Regions from separate parts of the Massilia aerilata genome, predicted to be linked through region 2. Evidence: predicted binding sites of a transcription regulator. Region 2 holds the regulator's gene; each other region holds the start of a gene.

Region 1 (4,411 bases), on a different contig from region 2:
CTTCGGCCGCCGTCATCGTCATGCTGACCTGCAAACCGTCGAGGTCGACGCTGCGGGTGAAGCTGGCCGGCTTGGCCGGGAAAGTGATTTTGTAGGGCGCATCCGGGCTGGCGTAGTCGCGCCAGTTGTATTTCGGGCTGCAGGCGGCCAGCAGGAGGAAAAGGACCGGCGAGAGGAGACGGATTTTCATGGGCCGATGGTATCAGCGCCCCGCGCCGCCTGCCAGCAAAAAAGTTGCAGATATTTAATCAGGATTCGACCAGGCCACGCCGGTACTGGATCGCCTCGGCCACATGTTCCGCCTGCACCCGCCGCGCCTCGGCCAGGTCGGCAATCGTCCGCGCCACTTTTAAAACCCGGTGATAGGCCCGCGCCGACCAGTGCAGATGGCGCATGGCATTGCGAAGCAACTGCTCAGCGGCATCGTCGAGTTCGCAATGGCGGTCGATCTCGCGCGTCGCCAGGCGCTGGTTGACCTTGCCCTGGCGCGCCAGCTGGATCGCGTGGGCGCGCGTTACGCGCGCGGCGATGGCGCTGCTGGGCTCGCCATCGGCCTGGGCCGCCATCGATTCCGGCGCCATTGCCGACACCGGCACCTGCAGGTCGATACGGTCGAGCAGGGGGCCGGAAATCTTGTTCTGGTAGCGCAGCACGGCCTCGTGGTTGCAGCGGCACTTGCCGGATGGATGGCCCAGCCAGCCGCAAGGGCAGGGATTCATCGCCGCGATGAGTTGAAAGCTGGCGGGAAAGTCGGCTTGGCGCGCCGCGCGCGAGATCGTGATGTGGCCCGACTCCAGCGGCTCGCGCAGCACTTCCAGCACGTGGCGGCTGAATTCCGGGAGTTCGTCCAGGAACAGTACGCCGTGATGGGCCAGCGATATTTCTCCCGGGCGCGGCACGCCGCCGCCGCCGACCAGGGCCATGCCCGAGCTGGTGTGGTGCGGGCTGCGGAAGGGCCGGCGGCGCCAATGCTCGATGGAAAAGCGCCCGGCCAGCGACTGGATCGCCGCCGATTCCAGCGCGTCTTCATCGCTCAGCGGCGGCAGCAGGCCAGCAAAGCGCGAAGCCAGCATGCTCTTGCCGGCGCCCGGCGGACCGACCATCAGCACCGAATGCAGCCCGGCCGCCGCGATCTCGAGCGCGCGCTTGACGTGCTGCTGGCCTTTGACGTCCGCGAAGTCGGGATAGCGGGGCGGCGCCAGAGCAGCTGGCGGACGGTGCCGCGCCAGCCGCGCGTCATCCGACTGCGCCGCGAAGTGGGTGCATACCTCCAGCAGCGTGTTTGCCGGGTAGATGGCGGCCTCGCTCACCAGCGCCGCTTCGTCGGCATTGGCGTGGGGCAGCACGAAGGCGCGTCTGGCGCCGTCCGCGCTGCGGTGCATGGCGAAGGTCATCGCCAGCGCGCCGCGGATCGGGCGCAGTTCGCCCGATAGCGATAGCTCGCCGGCGAACTCGTAGCGGTCCAGCCCTTCGGATGGAATCTGTTCCGAGGCGGCCAGGATGCCGAGCGCGATCGGCAAATCGAACCTGCCGGACTCTTTCGGCAGATCGGCCGGCGCGAGGTTGATCGTGATGCGCCGGTTCGGCAGCTCGAAGCCGGAATTCTGCAGCGCGGCCCGGACCCGGTCCCTGGATTCGCGCACCTCGGCATCCGCCAGGCCGACGATGGCCATGCCGGGCAAACCATTGGCGAGGTGCACTTCGACGCTGACGGAGGGCGCGTCCATGCCGGCCAAGGCCCGGCTGCGCAGCACTGCAAGACTCATGGCGATCCTGTCGGGATGAAGACCTGCAGATGGTGAGCGCTGGGAGGCCTGCGATTCTTGAGAGCGGCCAAATGTGTATAGTGCCGGGATGCCGAAACTGATCCTGACCGTCGCCGTCGTGGCGCTGCTGTTCTGCCTGCTGTGCGGGCCGGTGTTCTACGTGGCGCTGCGGTTCCGGCGGGGCGGGGATGTGGCGGCATTGCGGCCGCTGCGCCATGTGTGGCTGGCGCAGCTGGCGCTGGCCTGCGTGCTGATCTTCGTGGCCGACAGCATGGGCTTCATGAATCCGCTGGGGATCGTGCTGGCGATCGTCTTCGCCGTCAGCCTGGGCGGCGCCGCGCTGTTCGCCCTGTGGCGGCTCGTACGGCGCATCGCCCTGCGTTAAAGCTGCGCCTTACACCTTTTCCGACGCAAGCTTCGCTTCCAGTTCCGCCACGCGCACTTCGAGCGCCTCGAGCTTGGCGCGGGTCTTGGCCAGCACCTGGGCCTGGATGTCGAATTCCTCGCGCGTCACCAGGTCCAGCTTCGAAAAGCCCTGGGTCATCATGGCCTTCACATTGCGTTCGATGTCCTTGGCCGGCGAATTCTCGATCGCCTGGTTGATCTTGCCTTGCAGATCGTTGAAGAAATTATTCATGTCCATCTTCTTTATCCATAGTGGCCGCACCACGATGTGCGCACTCTTTTTGTGCGTGCATCGCTGATTTAGTGCATGCACCTGTACGGCGCACGCGCCTGCGGCATCGTTGTCATTTTTTGCATCCCAAGAATGGGGACGAGGCCCGGGAATACAAGCCTTGCCGTTTGATCAAGGGGTTGGCACGCATCCTGCTAAAGCAAGCATACAACATACAAAAACAGGGACGCGAAGTTCGGATTGTAAACCCATCAGGTCCAAGTTCATTGATAAGGGAGTGTCGTATGAAGCGTCGAAGCAGCAAGTGGCAGCAGATCGTGATCCTGACGGCGGGCGTGTGGAGCCTGTCCACCGGGCTGGCCGGCGCACAGGAGCAGGAGCAGAAGCCGGACAATGAAGTGAGCTACAACGCGGCGCTGACCAGCGATTACCGTTACCGCGGCCTGTCGCAGAGCCGGCTCGATCCGGCCCTGCAGGGCGGCGCCGACTACGTGCACAACCCGACCGGTGTGTACGTGGGCACCTGGCTGTCCACCATCAAGTGGACCAAGGACCTGGGCGGCAGCGGCAACCTGGAATGGGATATCTACGCCGGCAAGCGCGGCAACCTGAGCGCGGATGTCACCTACGACGTCGGCGGCCTGTACTACTTCTACCCGGACAACGGCCTGCACCCGAACGCCAACACCTTCGAGCTGTACGGCCAGCTGGGTTACGGTCCGGCCTACATCAAGTACTCGCACTCGCTGACCAACCTGTTCGGCACCGCCGACAGCAAGGGCAGCGGCTACCTCGATGTCGGCGCCAACGTCGATGTCGGCGGCGGCTTCGTGCTGAACCTGCACGCGGGCCACCAGGAAGTCCGCCACAACGGCGCGTTTTCCTATACCGACTACAAGCTCGGCGTGACCAAGGACCTGGGCGTGTGCTCGGTCGCGCTGTCCTGGATCAAGGCGAATACCAGCGGCTACCTGAGCCCGTCCGGAGAAAACCTCGGGAAGTCCGCGGCCCTGCTGTCTGTTTCAAAAACTTTCTGAAGAGGCAAACGCATGAAAATGATCACCGCCATCATCAAACCCTTCAAGCTCGACGAGGTCCGCGAGGCCCTGTCCGAGCTGAATGTCCAGGGTATCACGGTGACCGAAGTGAAGGGTTTCGGGCGCCAGAAAGGCCATACCGAGCTGTATCGCGGGGCCGAATACGTGGTCGACTTCCTGCCGAAGACCAAGATCGAGGCGGCCGTCGACGACGCCATCGTCGACCAGGTGATCGACACGATCCAGAGCGCGGCACGCACCGGCAAGATCGGTGACGGCAAAATTTTCGTCTCCAGTCTGGAGCAGGTAATCCGTATCCGTACCGGCGAGACCGGCAACGATGCGCTGTAAGGGGAACCCGATGATACGCACAATCACAAAAATGATCGCAGGCTTCGCCGTCGCCCTGGCGCTGGGCAGTTCGCTGCCTGCCCTGGCCCAGGATGCCGCCAAGCCCGCTGCTGCCGCTGCAGCCGAAGCCGCCCCGGCCGCTCCCGCCGTCGCCGCACCCGCCGCCGCAACGCCCGCCGCCGCAGCGGCGGCGCCCGCAGCCGAAGCGCCGGCCGCGGCGCCGGTTCCGCAGAAAGGCGACACCGCCTGGATGTTCGTCGCCACCTTGCTGGTGATCATGATGACGATCCCTGGCCTGGCCCTGTTCTACGGCGGCCTGGTGCGGTCCAAGAACATGCTGTCGGTGCTGCTGCAGGTCTTCATGATCTTCGCCGTCATCATCGTGCTGTGGTGCATCTACGGCTATTCGATCGCCTTCACGGAAAAGACCGCCTTCTTCGGCGGCCTCGATCGTGCCTTCCTGAACGGCATCTGGGATCCGGCCAAGGCCACGTTCTCGACCGCCGCCACCTTCAGCAAGGGCGTCGTCATCCCCGAGTTCATCTACGTCGCCTTCCAGGGCACCTTCGCCGCCATTACCTGCGGCCTGATCGTCGGCGCCTTCGCCGAGCGCGTCAAAT
Region 2 (4,411 bases):
CTACCCGCCGCGTGGCCAACGCTGACAGGAACAACCTGAAAGGACCGCATTCAATGAAAAAAATAATCGCCGTCGCCATGCTGTCGCTGGCCGCCTTGACCGCTTCGGCCGAGCGCGCCGATTCGCTCAAGCAGGCCCAGATCGACTTCGACAACGGCCACATCGACGAAGCCACCCAGACCCGCATCCTGACCGGTAACGTGGTGCTGACCCGCGGCACCCTGCTGATCAAGTCGGACAAGGCCGTGCTGAAGGAAACGCCGGAGGGCTACATGCTGCTGACGCTGACCGCCGCGCCGGGCAAGACCGCCAGCTTCCGCCAGAAGCGCGACGGCGGCCCCGACCTGTGGACCGAAGGCCAGGCCCAGCGCATCGAATACGACGAGCGCACCGAAGTGGTCAAGCTGTTCGCCAATGCCGTCGTCAAGCAGCTGGAAGGCAAGCGCATGACGAGCGAGGTGAACGGTCCCTTCATCTCCTACGACAACCGCACCGAGCAGGCCAACGTCTTCAACGACGCCAGCGGCGAGAGCAAGGCGGGCGGCGGCCGCAGCACCATCATCATCGCGCCGCGCCGCACCGCGCCGGCAGGGAAGCAGTAAATGAAGCGCGCACTCGCCGCTGCCCTTGCGCTGTTGCTGATGCCGCTCGCGCAGGCCGAGCGGGCGGATGCGCTCAAGCCCTTCAATGTCGAAGGCAACAAGGCGACGATCGACCAGGCCACCCAGACCGTGATCCTGACCGGCAACGTGATCGGCACCCGCGGCAGCATGCTGCTGAAGGCGGAGCGCGCCGAGATCAGGGAAACGCCGGAGGGTTACCGCTCCGTGGTCCTGTTCGGGGCGAACGGCAAGGCCGCGTCGTTCCGCCAGAAGCGCGACGGCGGCGCCGACGAGTGGGACGAAGGCTACGGCGAGCGCATGGAATACGACGAGCGCACCGACATCGTCAAGCTGATCTCGCATGCCACGATCAGGCAGCTCGACGGCCGTACCGTGACCAGGGAGATGAGCGGCCCGTTCATTTCCTACGACGCCCGCAAGGAAGTCCTGTTGAACATGAATGACGTGAGCGGCGCCGACAAGCCCGGCAAGGACCGCGTCAGCGTCACTTTTTACACGCGCCGCCCTACGCCGGCGGCGCCACCGGAAGCAGGAAAGCAATGATGGAAGTACACGCAGACGCCACCCCGACCGCCGTCGCAAGCGGCGGCAGCACCCTGGTCGCCAAGGGGCTGCAGAAAAGCTACGGCAAGCGCCTGGTGGTGCGCGACGTTTCGCTGCAGGTCGCCTGCGGCGAGGTGGTGGGACTGCTGGGCCCGAACGGCGCCGGCAAGACCACCTCGTTCTACATGATCGTGGGCCTGGTGCCGGCCGATGCCGGCGCCATCGTCATCAACGGCACCGACATCACGAGCCTGCCGATCCACCGCCGCGCCATGCTGGGCCTGTCCTACCTGCCGCAGGAAGCCTCGGTGTTCCGCAAGCTGACGGTGGAAGAGAACATCCGCGCGGTGCTGGAACTGCAGCGCGAGAACGGCAAGCCGCTGAGCAAGGCGCGCATCCAGGAACGCCTGGACGAGCTGCTGGCCGAATTGCAGATCGAGAAGCTGCGCGAGAACCCGGCGCTGTCGCTGTCGGGCGGCGAGCGGCGCCGCGTGGAGATCGCGCGCGCACTGGCCACCGACCCGCGCTTCGTGCTGCTGGACGAACCTTTCGCCGGCGTGGATCCAATTGCCGTGATCGAGATCCAACGTATCGTGCGTTTCCTGAAAGAGCGCGGCATCGGCGTGCTGATCACCGACCACAACGTGCGCGAGACGCTCGGCATCTGCGACCGTGCCTACATCATCAACCAGGGCGCGGTGCTGGCCTCGGGCCGGCCCGACGACATCATCGCGAATGAATCCGTCCGCCGTGTCTACCTGGGTGAACACTTCAGGATGTAGTCATGAAACAGACGCTGCAACTCAAGACCTCACAGCACCTTGCGCTGACGCCGCAACTCCAGCAGTCGATCCGCCTGCTGCAGCTGTCCACGCTCGAACTCCACCAGGAGATCGAACAAGTCCTGGGTGAGAATCCGCTGCTCGAACGCCTCGACGATCCGCTCGACCGCTCCGTGCGCCTGCTGGCGGACGGCGCCATCAACAACGGTTCCTCGACCAACACCACGCCCGATGCGCCCCCCGCGTCCGGCCAGGGCGAGGAGAACGGCGGCAGCGGCGGCAGCGAAGCCGAAGGCGGCGACAGCGGCGAAGCCGGCGGCGCCGAGCACGAGATGGAGTGGGGCGAGTCGGGCCATTCCGGCAGCGGCAGCGGCGGCGAGGAAGAGGACGGCCGCCCGCAGCTGGAAGCCAGCCCCATCTCGCTGCGCGAGCACCTGATGGAACAGGTGCGCCTGACCTGCCTCTCGCCGCGCGACTGCGCGCTGGTCGAGATCGTGGTCGACTCGCTCGACGACAACGGCTACCTGGACGAATCGCTGGACGACATCCACGCGCGCCTGCCGGCCGAACTCGAGATCGAATTCGAGGAACTGCGCACCGCGCTGTCGCTGGTGCAGAGCATGGACCCGCCGGGCGTGGGCGCGCGCAGCGCCGCCGAATGCCTGGCCCTGCAGATCCGGCGCATGCCCGGCGTGGCGATGGTGACGCGGCGCATGGCGCTGGTCATCGTCGAACGCTACCTGACCTGGTTTGCGCAGCGCGAATTCAACAAGCTGAAGAAGGCCCTCGACTGCGACGACGAAGACCTGCGCGAAGCCCAGGCCGTGATCCGCCAGTGCAATCCGCATCCGGGTGCGGCCTTCGCCTCCGACGTCTCCGACTTCGTGGTGCCGGACGTGATCGTGCGCCGCGCGAAGGACGGCTGGAGCGTGCAGCTGAATCCGGAAGTGATGCCGCGCCTGCGCGTGAACAGCATCTACGCCGCCTTGCTGAAACAGGGGAAATCGGAATCGCAGCTGAATGCACAGTTGCAGGAAGCCAAGTGGCTCATCAAGAACATGCGCCAGCGCTTCGACACGATCCTGCGCGTGGCGCAAGCTATCGTCGAGCGCCAGCGGAACTTTTTCTCGCACGGCGCAGTTGCCATGCGGCCCCTTGTTTTACGTGAGATAGCTGATACACTAGGTCTACACGAGAGCACAATTTCTCGCGTCACAACTCAGAAATATATGCTGACGCCGCACGGCATGTTTGAGTTGAAGTACTTTTTCGGAAGTCACGTCGCGACCGAGGCAGGCGGTGAAGCATCCTCGACGGCGATCCGGGCTCTCATCGTGCAACTCACAGGAGCAGAAGACCCCAAGAACCCTTTATCCGACAGCAAGATCGCGGAGATGCTAGGGGAACAGGGAATGGTTATCGCACGCCGCACGGTCGCGAAATACCGTGAGGCGCTGAAGATCCCGCCCGTCAGCCTCCGCAAATCCTTGTAATAAGCTGCAGGGCACCCAGATACTGGTTACCTGACAGCGCATCTTCAAAGGAGTGTGTATGAATCTCACTATCAGCGGACATCATCTCGATGTAACCCCAGCAATCCGTGAATACGTACAGAACAAGCTCGAACGCATCACCCGCCATTTCGATCAAGTGATCGACTCCCACGTCATCCTCTGCATAGACAATCTCACCGAGAAAGAAAAACGCCAGAAGGCCGAGATCAACTTGCGTGTTGCTGGGAAGATCGTTCACGTCGCCAGCGCCGCACATGACCTCTACGCGGCGATCGACATGCTGATGGACCGTCTCGACCGCCAGGTCCAGAAGTACAAGCAGATGCTGCAGGATCATAGTCACACAGCACTAAAACGCATGGCCAACGAAGACCTTGAGGGAGGAGAAGCTGCCGCTGCAGCGTGATCGTTCCGCTGGCGCAGCATAGGCAAGACGAAGGGCGCATCTGGCGCCCTTTTCGTTTTTTTGGCCGCGCTACAATACTGCTTTCCCTTTCATAAATAAAAGAACATGAGCGAACACGTGCAGACCCGGCTTGCCAACGGCACCGGCATCATCACCCTGGACCGCCCCAAGGCCCTGAACTCGCTGTCGCTGGAGATGGTGCGCGCACTGACGGAGACCCTGCTGGCCTGGCGCGAAGACGCGAACGTCGCCGCGGTCGTCATCACCAGCACCAGCGAGAAAGCCCTGTGCGCAGGCGGCGACATCCGCTTTTTCCACCAGGCCGGCCATGCGACGCCTGTTGGCGGCAGTGCCTTGCTGGAAGACTTCTTTACCGAAGAATACGCGCTGAACCACCTGATCCATTTTTATCCGAAGCCCTACATCTCGCTGATGGATGGCGTGGTGATGGGCGGCGGCATGGGCATCGCCCAGGGCGGCCCGGACAGCGGCCTGCGCATCGTGACCGAACGCACGAAGATGGCGATGCCCGAAGTGAACATC
Region 3 (4,411 bases), on a different contig from region 2:
GCTGGCACAGGTCCTGCCCACCGCGGCAATCCAGGCCTTTGCCGACGAAGCCATGGAAAATCGCGAAGCCGCGCAATCGGCCGAGCGTCCATATGAACTCGACCGCTGCCACGCGCTGCGCACCGACGGCCCCGCCGTCGCGAAGTACTACCCGCGCTGGGCCTTGAAGGTGGTATCGGGGTAGTATTTTTATTTATCCAACCGTATTCACATCAGTAAACGAAGAAGGGAAGCCAGCATGAAAATCCATGAGTATCAAGGCAAAGAGATCCTCCGAAAGTTCGGAGTGACCGTTCCGCGCGGCATTCCGTGCATGTCGGTGGACGAAGCCGTCAAGGCAGCTGAAGAGCTGGGCGGCCCGGTCTGGGTAGTCAAGGCGCAGATCCATGCTGGCGGCCGCGGCAAGGGCGGCGGCGTGAAGGTTGCCAAGTCGATCGACCAGGTGCGCGAGTACGCGAACCAGATCATGGGCATGCAGCTCGTCACCCACCAGACCAGCCCGGAAGGCCAGAAAGTGCGCCGCCTGCTGATCGAAGAAGGCGCCGACATCAAGCAAGAACTGTACGTCTCGCTGGTCACCGACCGCGTCACCCAGAAGATCGTGCTGATGGCCTCGTCGGAGGGCGGCATGGACATCGAAGAAGTCGCGCACAGCAACCCGGAAAAAATCCACAACGTCGTGATCGAGCCGTCGGTCGGCCTGACCGACGCGCAGGCTGACGACGTCGCCCGCAAGATCGGCGTGCCGGAAGGCTCGATCGCCGCTGCCCGCGCCAACCTGCAAGGCCTGTACAAAGCCTACTGGGAAACCGACTGCTCGCTGGCCGAGATCAACCCGCTGATCGTGACCGGCGACGGCAAGGTCATCGCCCTGGACGCCAAGTTCAACTTCGACCCGAACGCCCTGTTCCGTCACCCGGAAATCGTGGCCTACCGCGACCTGGACGAAGAAGATCCGGCTGAAGTCGAAGCATCGAAATTCGACCTGGCCTACATCTCCCTGGACGGCAACATCGGCTGCCTGGTGAACGGCGCCGGCCTGGCCATGGCCACCATGGACACCATCAAGCTGTTCGGCGGCGAGCCGGCCAACTTCCTGGACGTGGGCGGCGGCGCAACTGCCGAGAAGGTCACCGAAGCATTCAAGATCATGCTGAAGAACCCGGGCCTGAAAGCCATCCTGGTCAACATCTTCGGCGGCATCATGCGCTGCGACGTGATCGCCGAAGGCGTGATCACCGCATCCAAGGCCGTCTCGCTGAAGGTGCCGCTGGTCGTCCGCATGAAGGGCACCAACGAAGACCTGGGCAAGAAGATGCTGGCCGATTCGGGCCTGCCGATCATCGCCGCAGACACGATGGAAGACGCAGCGAAGTCGGTCGTCGCCGCTGCTGCTGGCCAAGCCTAATTCGCAAAGGAAATAACATGTCGATTCTGATTAACAAAGACACCAAAGTCATCACCCAAGGTATCACCGGCAAGACCGGCCAGTTCCACACCCGCATGTGCCGCGATTACGCGAATGGCCGTGAAGCCTTCGTCGCCGGTGTGAACCCGAAAAAAGCTGGTGAAGACTTCGAAGGGATTCCGATCTTCGCATCGGTCAAGGAAGCCAAGCAGAACACCGGCGCCAACGTGTCCGTGATCTACGTGCCGCCGGCAGGCGCCGCCGCCGCGATCTGGGAAGCCGTCGAAGCCGAACTCGACCTGGCAATCTGCATCACCGAAGGCATCCCGGTCCGTGACATGATGGAAGTCAAGGACCGCATGGCCAAGGCCGGTTCGAAGACCCTGCTGCTGGGCCCGAACTGCCCAGGCCTGATCACCCCGGACGAGATCAAGATCGGCATCATGCCGGGTCACATCCACAAGAAGGGCCGCATCGGCGTCGTTTCGCGCTCGGGCACCCTGACCTATGAAGCAGTCGGCCAGCTGACCGCACTGGGCCTGGGCCAGTCGTCGGCAGTCGGCATCGGCGGCGACCCGATCAACGGTCTGAAGCACATCGACGTGATGAAGATGTTCAACGACGATCCGGACACCGACGCGGTCATCATGATCGGCGAGATCGGCGGCCCGGACGAGGCGAATGCTGCTCACTGGATCAAGGACAACATGAAGAAGCCGGTCGTCGGCTTCATCGCTGGCGTCACCGCGCCTCCGGGCAAGCGCATGGGCCACGCCGGCGCGCTGATCTCGGGCGGCGCCGATACCGCGCAAGCCAAGCTGGAAATCATGGAAGCCTGCGGCATCAAGGTCACCAAGAACCCGTCGGAAATGGCTCGCCTGCTGAAGGCCATGCTGTAATCGATTCGTTCTAATAGTAGTGATGCAAACGGGGAGCTTCGGCTCCCCGTTTTTTTTGCCGGGATGCCGACATTTTTCGACAAGGGACAATTTTTGACATACCCGGCTGACAAAAATTGTCATACGGCAAGGGTAGTACTGACAAAAAGTGGCGCTGGCACGGCGTTTTGATGTCTCGGTGCTAACGATTCTGCCTGGAAACGACCTGGCACGGCGGTTGCATATAGTAGAGGGCAGAAGCAAGCAGTCACCCTTTAAACGTCGTACCAAAACTGGAGAAACACCATGAAAGCACCGAAAATGATGAAGAAAGCCGAAGCCGGCTTCACCCTGATCGAACTGATGATCGTTGTTGCCATCATCGGTATCCTGGCAGCTGTTGCTATCCCGGCTTACTCGAACTACACCATCAAGGCCAAGGTTGGTGCGGCAATGAGCTCTGTTGCTTCGCTGCAGACCGCGGTTGCTAACTGCATCCAGGAAAACGGCGGCGTGGCAACTACCTGCGACAGCGGCACTGCCGAAGTCCCGGCCTTCACCCCGACCAAAGAGCTGTCGGGCGCTGTTGTCACCGACGGCGAAATCGTCGCAACCTTTGCTGCAGCCGGTATCGGTAGCGGTGTGAATGGCACGACCTTCACGATGACCCCGTCGGCTGTCGCAAATCAGACCACCATTACTTGGCGCGTCACTACCACTGCTTCGAATAGCACGGCGGCACAGACCCTGACCAAGAACAGCGTGACTCCTCCGTCGGGTTCGTAATCTGACCACAGTACAAGAAAGCCGCCCTCGGGCGGCTTTTTCTTTTCCTCTCAAAAATCCTCCAGGCACGAGGTGACCCATGTCCAGCTCCGCACATCCGGTTTCGCGCTTGTCTCTTCCCGCATTTTCGGACCGGCCCTGGTTCTCCCTGCTCCTGATCGCCGCCATGGCAGTGGCGTTCCTGTGGTGCTCCGGCCACGACGAGCAGCGTTGTGCCCAGCTCGTGCTGCTGGCAATCCTCGCCGGCGCGGTCATCGCAGGGCGCGGTGCGGCGCAAGCCGTTAGCGGCATGCGTCCCGCCGCCCGAATGTGCCTGGCAGCTTTCTTCACGCTGGGCGCGATCTCGGTGTCGATGGCTTTTTCGCTGCGCCATGCGATCTACGAGTGGTCGATCCTGTTGCTCCTGCTGCTGGCCGCAGCACTCCTCGCCGCGGAACTGGCCCGCACCGGCAAAGGCGGCCTGCAAGCCGTCCTGGTCTGCATGGGCGTGGCCTGCCTGCTTCATTCCCTGCGCGTCCTGCTGATGTATGCGGCGGCGCTGACCAGCGGTGTGCAGATCGACATGCATGTGCTGGCCGTCGGCTTCAGCAATGTCCGCTTCCTGAACCATACCCAAACCGCGCTGCTGTCCCTGATCGTCCTGCTGTGCCTGCAGGCGCCGAAAAGAACCGTCATACGCCGCACCTGGTTTGCCCTGGCCGCGTTCTGGTGGGCGCTTCTCTTTGTCAGCGAAGCGCGCGCTACCATATTGGCGTTCGGCGCCGCCGGCGTCGCAGTCCTGCTCTTGCGCCGCTCGCATGCACGCGCACTGCTGGAAATGATGGCGCTGACCGCCCTTGCCGGCGTCGTCGTCTATGTGCTCGGATTCATTCTGTTGCCTCTGCTCGCCGGACTGGGGTCGATCGGCGTGCCATCGAACGTCGTGGCACGCACGGCGGCCGACCCGTCTTCGGGCCGCACGCTGCTGTGGAAACTGGCGCTGCAGCTGATCGCTGCCCACCCCTGGCTGGGCGTCGGCCCGCAGCACTTCGCGCACGAGGGTGCAAAGCTTTATATTGGCGCCCACCCTCACGATTGGCTGTTCCAGATCGGCGCCGAATGGGGCGTTCCGGCCCTGCTGTGCCTGCTCGGCGCCATCGTTCTGGGCGTGCGCGCATTGGCCGGCAGCGGTAAACGGATTGCGGCGGAGGATGTGCACAACCAGCAGATCCTGGCCGCCTTGTTGATGGCTTGCGCCGCCATCTTCGTGGATGGCCTGTTTTCGGGCGTGCTCGTGATGCCGCAGAGTCAGCTTGCCATCGCACTCGTCATCGGCTGCGCCGGCGGCTGGCTGCGTTCG

Evidence for each region. The regulator sigma-54, encoded in region 2, starts transcription at its own class of promoters, with help from an activator protein. The targets are predictions, from matches to a motif close to TGGCANGNAANCTGCTTT.
Region 1: a site for sigma-54 is predicted at 2,584-2,601, ahead of ACFPO9_RS22180 (TorF family putative porin). Genes of this name have one in related genera too.
Region 3: a site for sigma-54 is predicted at 2,514-2,531, ahead of ACFPO9_RS22350 (pilin). Genes of this name have one in related genera too.

What each region holds. Positions count from the first base shown of each region.
Region 1 is NZ_JBHSMZ010000016.1:585,965-590,375, reverse strand. It holds gene ACFPO9_RS22200 (hypothetical protein) at 1-190, opposite strand, end outside; gene ACFPO9_RS22195 (YifB family Mg chelatase-like AAA ATPase) at 249-1,766, opposite strand; gene ACFPO9_RS22190 (hypothetical protein) at 1,855-2,151, shown strand; gene ACFPO9_RS22185 (accessory factor UbiK family protein) at 2,161-2,409, opposite strand; gene ACFPO9_RS22180 (TorF family putative porin) at 2,688-3,440, shown strand; gene ACFPO9_RS22175 (P-II family nitrogen regulator) at 3,453-3,791, shown strand; gene ACFPO9_RS22170 (ammonium transporter) at 3,802-4,411, shown strand, end outside.
Region 2 is NZ_JBHSMZ010000010.1:105,779-110,189, forward strand. It holds gene lptC (LPS export ABC transporter periplasmic protein LptC) at 1-25, shown strand, start outside; gene lptA (lipopolysaccharide transport periplasmic protein LptA) at 54-602, shown strand; gene lptA (lipopolysaccharide transport periplasmic protein LptA) at 603-1,166, shown strand; gene lptB (LPS export ABC transporter ATP-binding protein) at 1,166-1,948, shown strand; gene ACFPO9_RS15055 (RNA polymerase factor sigma-54) at 1,951-3,441, shown strand; gene hpf (ribosome hibernation-promoting factor, HPF/YfiA family) at 3,500-3,868, shown strand; gene ACFPO9_RS15065 (enoyl-CoA hydratase/isomerase family protein) at 3,974-4,411, shown strand, end outside.
Region 3 is NZ_JBHSMZ010000017.1:24,266-28,676, reverse strand. It holds gene ACFPO9_RS22365 (DUF2889 domain-containing protein) at 1-184, shown strand, start outside; gene sucC (ADP-forming succinate--CoA ligase subunit beta) at 239-1,408, shown strand; gene sucD (succinate--CoA ligase subunit alpha) at 1,426-2,307, shown strand; gene ACFPO9_RS22350 (pilin) at 2,593-3,072, shown strand; gene ACFPO9_RS22345 (O-antigen ligase family protein) at 3,152-4,411, shown strand, end outside.